DNA from 2 places in the Thalassobacillus hwangdonensis genome. Region 1 is predicted to be linked to the other one. Evidence: predicted binding sites of a transcription regulator. Region 1 holds the regulator's gene; the other holds the start of a gene.
What was found. The regulator CtsR, encoded in region 1, represses protease genes until heat stress. The targets are predictions, from matches to a motif close to ATGGTCAATAAAGGTCAAACA.
Positions count from the first base shown of each region.

Region 2: clpP (ATP-dependent Clp endopeptidase proteolytic subunit ClpP) is a predicted target of CtsR. The motif match lies at 1,292-1,312, and genes of this name have one in related genera.

Region 1 covers NZ_JBHTKL010000008.1:47-3,430, reverse strand. Annotated here, with positions in the region: gene ACFQ2J_RS18435 (protein arginine kinase) at 24-1,088, opposite strand; gene ACFQ2J_RS18430 (UvrB/UvrC motif-containing protein) at 1,088-1,639, opposite strand; gene ACFQ2J_RS18425 (CtsR family transcriptional regulator) at 1,660-2,124, opposite strand; gene ACFQ2J_RS18420 (MgtC/SapB family protein) at 2,522-3,220, opposite strand.
Region 2 covers NZ_JBHTKL010000005.1:1,010,446-1,013,829, reverse strand. Annotated here, with positions in the region: gene ACFQ2J_RS14465 (sensor histidine kinase) at 1-184, shown strand, start outside; gene ACFQ2J_RS14460 (response regulator) at 181-783, shown strand; gene clpP (ATP-dependent Clp endopeptidase proteolytic subunit ClpP) at 1,356-1,964, shown strand; gene ACFQ2J_RS14450 (HPr family phosphocarrier protein) at 2,008-2,259, opposite strand; gene whiA (DNA-binding protein WhiA) at 2,388-3,347, opposite strand; gene ACFQ2J_RS14440 (gluconeogenesis factor YvcK family protein) at 3,383-3,384, opposite strand, start outside.

The sequences.
Region 1 (3,384 bases):
GCATGACCTCCTAACATAGATTATTATTTTTCAAGCTGCAATCTCTCGCGGATCAGCGACGCCCTCCTGACATCACGCTGGTCCGGAGAAAGTGTTTCTTTCGCATATTGTTGTAAAAATCCAGGCTGAGTCAAAACCATCAGTTCATTTAGTATATTTTTAGAAACGTGCTGGATATACCCTAAATCTATTCCCAAACGAACATCCGATAAACATTTTGCTGCTTCCTTGGACTCTATGATTCTGCTGTGTTTCAACACGCCATAAGAACGGAAAATCCGATCTTCCAGCTGGATACCTGAACGGTTCATCAATGTTTCTCTAGCTCGCTTTTCCTGTTCGATCAATTGCTGGACAACACTTTGCAAATCTTCCACAATGTCCTGCTCTGATTTTCCGAGAGTGATCTGATTGGATATCTGAAAAATATTACCCAGAGCCTCACTGCCTTCACCATAGATGCCTCGGACAACCAGTCCAAGCTGGTTGATAGCCGGGATCATCCGGTTGATTTGCTGGGTCATGGATAGAGCTGGAAGGTGCATCATGACTGACGCCCGCATGCCTGTTCCGACATTTGTCGGGCACGCGGTAAGGTATCCGCGTTTACCATCGAATGCGTAATTGATCTTTTCCTCCAGCCAATCGTCGATTTCCAACGCTTGTTTCAATGCCTTATCAAGCTGGAATCCCGGAAAGTAGAGTTGAATCCGGATATGATCCTCTTCATTCACCATCACAGACACTTGCTCGTTCTGAGAAATCAATGCTCCTGCATGATCCGATTTCTCTGCCAAATTAGGACTGATCAGATGTTTTTCGACGAGGACACGTTTTTCAATCGGCTGAAGTTCATCCATTTTCACAAGTTCAAGCTGCTCATACTCTTTAAATGAACGGTTGCTGTATTCACTTTGGAAAAAGTCGAGTATCGGCTTCAATTCCGTTTCGGATGCGACAATCGGGAAGGTGACATCTGCAAAATTCCTCGCCAGCCGGATCCTGCTGCTCATCACAATATCACTATCCGGACCTTCCTCTTTCATCCATGGACTGATTGCCTCATTTATAAAAGACTGCAGTGACATTACGCATCGCCACCTCCATCTCCATTCAGCTGTCTTTCCAATGCACGGATTTCATCTCTTACCGTAGCTGCTTTTTCGAATTCTTCCTGTTCAATTAGTTGATGCAATTGCTGCTTCTGTTGTTCGATTTGTTTTTGCAGATGAAGCTTGCCACCTGCACGTTCAGGAATCTTCCCGTCGTGCATCGTATTCCCGCTATGAACACGCTTGAAAATCGGATTCAACCGTTCATTGAACGTGTCGTAACACTTCGCACAGCCAAATTTACCGATATGCGCAAACTGTTCATAAGTGAGCCCGCACTTAGGGCACTTCATTTGGTTCTGCTGTTCTTTCTTTGTCTGAGCTTGATGACTTCCAAGAGAAGAAGGATGGTCATAATTGAAAAGACCTGTCAGCAAATCATTCAATGTAAAACTTTCTTCACTGTATGACATATATCCTTTCTCTTTGGCGCATTGTTCACAAACATGGAACTCTGTTTTCTTCCCATTGGTTACCTGCTTTAAATGAACGGTTGCCGGACGTTGATGGCATTCTTGGCATTCCATAGCATCCTCTCCCTTCATCATCAGATTTTATAACGTAAAGTAGTCAGCATTGCTGATAGGATTCTTGCTCTAATTTCATCACGTAATGGGAGGGGGAAAGCTAGCACCTCCCGATCGATGACACTCTTCATGAGCTTCGCTTCACGATCGGTAATGATTTCTTCCTCCTCTAGTCGATCAATCATGTCCACTGCTGGTGATTGAGCAACCTTTGCGGGGATCATTTCCAGGATCTCATCCATAAGGTCCGAGTCGTCCTGATGCTGAATGCGAATAATCCTGATGTATCCACCGCCTCCTCGCTTACTCTCGACGATATACCCTTTTTCTACAGTGAATCTCGTTTTGATAACATAATTGATTTGGGAAGGAACACACTGGAATCGATCAGCAATTTCACTTCTCTTGATTTCAATAGCATCCTTTTCGTTGTCCTTAAGAATACCTTTTAAATATTCTTCGATGATGTCGGATATATTCCGCATCTTCCCCCCTCCCCTTTTGACTTTGACTATCTTTGACTTTAATTTTATTATACTCAAATTTTATGTGCTTGCAACTAAAATGTTTGAGTTTGAATACATCATTCATGTTCCCCAAAACCCATATGTTTTAAAACTCTAATTATACAATCCACCAAGCTTTATAACTGATTCCCCCCCTCACGGACAAACGCTAAGGCCTTGCTCACCACCGACAAGCTTAAGACGAACCTCATCTTTACGACCTTTGTCACAGAGAGGATTGACCTAAAACCTAGAGGGATAGGCGCTGGAACTGGAAGAGCGCCACTAACCAATGGTATTCACAACTAACTTTTTATAAATTCCTATACCAAAAAACCGCACTACTGAAATAGTGCGGTTTAAAAATTCAAATAAATTACCTTTTTTCATAAACAAATTTGACGTGATCTACTTTGGACAATTGGTCAAAAAGCGTAAGCTGGTCAAATTTCTGGCCTTTTTCCAGTTCAATGAACAAACTTCTTTCATCTCTGCTTTCATTTTCAATCGCCAACTTACGAATCTTAAGACCACATTCATCAAATATTTGAATGACCTGGCCCATATTGATGTCCTGGTCTACAACAAGTCTGACAAAATTTTTACTAGTACCTATTGTGAACCTTTCTTCTACCTGGTTCAGAAACACAAGGCTCAACAGAACCATGATTGTTGTGACGATCGCAGCATCATACATTCCAGCCCCCACCACTAGACCAAGACCTGCTACTGTCCAGATAGAAGCAGCAGTCGTCAACCCGCGAATCGTCATACCATTTACAATAATTGTTCCTGCTCCCAGAAAGCCAATACCACTGATAACATAGGAAGGGATCCTGGCTGGATCGAAGCGGATGTTATCGAATTTTTCAATATAAGATTCAAACCCATATAAAGAAAGCAACATCATTAAGCAGGAACCGACTCCCACCAGGATGTGTGTGCGAAATCCAGCAGAATGGTTCTTTAATTCACGCTCAAATCCGATTGCTCCAGATAAGGCAAGCGCCACAAACAATCGAATAATAAACGTAGTGAAATCATCATCAATCAGCAAGGCCCAATCCCAATCCATACCTAATCCCCCAATTACCTTTAATTCTTTTAGTATATTCAATCTCATCTTAAAAAATATATCCTATTCTCTGTGCGTAGATGTTCTATTCCTGTACCATCAATATCTTAAACTTTTTTCCTTTAACAAAAAACCCAGAAGCGCAATGCTTCTGGGTTTCATCT
Region 2 (3,384 bases), on a different contig from region 1:
GGACCTCCTCCATATATGGAAGGAAGGATTCAGTACGAAGAATTCATCTGGAATCGGCCTGCCTTTTGTGAAACGGGTCATCGAAAACCACCAGGGAACCATCAACGTAGCAAGCATACCAGGATCACATACAAAAACGACGATCACCTTACCACACCAACAAGGAAAGGAAGCTGTATCATGATTTTGATCATTGATGATAATGAAACCATCCGTTTCACCTTGAAAGAAATCTGCGAATTTTCTGAGTGGACAGCAGTCGAAGCAACCAATGGAAAGCAAGGTGTCTCCCTGTTCGAAAAATTACAACCGGATCTTGTGCTGGTCGATTACCATATGCCGGAGTGGGATGGATTGAAGACGGTCAAAGAAATCCGCAAACGGGATAAGCATACACCGATCATCATCCTCACCGTCGAAGAACGACAGGAAATCGCCAACAAGTTCATCGAAGCAGGTGCAACCGACTTCGCACTGAAACCGATCAAAGCACCTGATCTCATTTCACGGATCCGATTGAATTTGAAAGTTGCAAAACTATCAAATGCGGACAAAGATGCATTTGTGGACAAAGGTATCAACCCTGATACGATGAAAAAAATCAGGCATTACCTGTTCAGCCAGGACAATGCCGTCACCATCAATTCAATCCAGTCCTCCCTCCCGATCGCCTATCAGACCGTTCATCGGTACTTGCACTATATGGTGGAAAAAGGAGAAGTCGAAGTCCTCTGCGACTACGGCTCAAGAGGCCGCCCCAAAAACAAATACCAGCTTATATAAATAAGTTTCGTTATCCATCATTAGAGTATCGTGGTGAGGGAAATGGCTCGCTTTCCGCGGGCAAGACGTCGAGCCTCCTCGGTCGTACCTCCCTGTGGGGTCTCGTCAGTCTTTTCTTCCCGCTGGACTTTGAAATACATCTTGAAATAACACCGCACGAAGAAAATACGAACTTATTTTCGAGGAGTCTCACCATTTTCCTCACCACTCTTCCATTTATAGAAAGAACGAAACTAAATTACATGAGAATTTTTTTGTCGTCCTACTGTAATTAACCATAGCGTTGATGGGACTGGAACGGGTGACACTCCTGCGGAAAAACGAGCGCGTCTAGACCCCGCAACGAAGTGAGGAGGCTTGACCGTTCGTCCGCGGAAAGGGAATCCGTTCCAGTCCCATCAACAACCCCACTACCAGTTCAGGAAAAACAGAGAAAAAGCCGTGTTTATTCTCTTTAAAATAGGGAATCATGGTAGAAGGATTTCGACCATCGGAGGTCAGGGGGTTTTGTTTGACCTTAATTGACCATCGATGTATGATAAACATATCACATCATCAAAAAGATAAAAGTGATGAAGGAGGAACCTATTATGAATCTAGTCCCAACAGTTATTGAACAGACAAACCGCGGAGAACGTGCATACGATATCTATTCACGCTTACTTAAAGACCGCATCATCATGCTTGGAAGCCCGATCGACGATAACATCTCCAACTCTATCGTAGCGCAGCTGCTTTTCCTTGCTGCAGATGATCCGGAAAAAGACATCTCGTTATACATCAACTCACCTGGTGGTTCCATCACTGCAGGTATGGCCATCTACGATACGATGCAATTCATCAAGCCGAATGTATCCACAATCTGTATCGGTATGGCTGCATCCATGGGAGCATTCCTGCTTGCAGCAGGTGAAAAAGGAAAACGTTATGCGCTTCCGAACAGTGAAGTGATGATTCACCAGCCACTTGGCGGTACACAAGGTCAGGCTGCAGATATCGAAATTCACGCGAAGCGTATTCTTGAAATGCGTGATAAACTGAACCACATCCTAGCAGACCGTACTGGTCAGCCACTTGAAGTAATCGAGCGCGACACGGATCGTGACAACTTCATGCCGGCGCACAAAGCGAAGGAATATGGCTTGATCGACAAAGTAATGGAAAAGAAACCAACTGAATAACATTAATTAAAAAAGCGTTGCTAACAAATTAGCAACGCTTTTCTTATTCTTTTACGAAGGCGCTTAGCTCCTCCATTGCTTCTTCCTCATCCTTACCTTCTGCGACCAGGAGAATTTCCTCTCCGGATCCGACTGCAAGACTCATCAGGCCCATGATACTTTTCGCATTGACCCGTTTCTTATCCTTTTCAATAAAAAGGTTGGACGAAAAGCTATTCGCCCTTTGGACAAACTGTGCTGCCGGTCTCGCCTGAAGACCTGCTTCCAGTTCTACTGTTATCGACCGTTCAATCACCCTCATTCTCCTCTCTCCGTCACTCAATTCTTCGTAAGCGCTATCACTATAAGGGAAGAAAAAACGCTTCCCTTATGAAAGCGTTTTTTGATTGCATCCATTATAGCATGAATGTTTTTTCAGGTGCATCATTTTTGGCTGTTTTCAATAAATTCTCCTCGACGGACTTTGTCAGCAAATTCATCAATTTTGCGTAAGCGATGATTGATGCCTGACTTACTGATGTTGCCTGTCGAGACAAGTTCTCCAAGCTCCTTAAGAGAGACCTCCTGATGGAGGAGACGCAGCATTGCAATTTCCTGAAGCTTCTCAGGTAGTGCTTCAATCCCTACTGTCTTCTTGATGAACTTGATGTTTTCCACCTGCCTGAATGCAGCGCCGATCGTTTTGTTGAGATTGGCTGTTTCACAATTGACGAGACGGTTGACGGAGTTCCTCATATCACGTACGATCCGCACATCTTCAAACTTGAATAAAGCCTGATGCGCGCCGATATTGCTAAGGAATTCAGTGATTTTCTCAGCCTCTTTTATATAGGTGATGAACCCTTTTTTCCGTTCCAACGTCCTTGCATGAAGGGAGAACTCATTCATCAGTTCACACAACGCCTCGTTGTGTTCGTTATAGGAATTATAGATCTCCAAATGGTACGAGGATGTTTCCGGATTGTTGACTGAACCGCCAGCCAGAAACGCACCTCTCAAGTATGCACGCTTGCAGCACGTATCCTGCTTATATCGATCGGAAATCGTCCTATTGAATGAGAATGGACCTTTAAGAATATCCAAATCTTCAAGAATCGTATTGACCTTTTCTTTCAGCCGTACAATGTAGACATTGTTTTTCTTAAGGCGCATTTTCTTCCTTACAAGCAATTCTACAGGATATGGATAAAGACTTTTGATCAGCTTATAGATTCTCCTTGCAATCGCTGCGTTCTCCGTCTGTACGTCCAGCATATATTGCTTTTCCGATGTCAAAGACACCGTTCCATTCATTCGGATCAATGCAGCAAGCTCCGACTGGGCACAGCAATCACCGATTTCAGCATTGGTAAGTTCCTTCTTTATCTCTGATGCAAATGACAAGACTTCCACACCTCCCCATAAAAACAACCTGGACTCT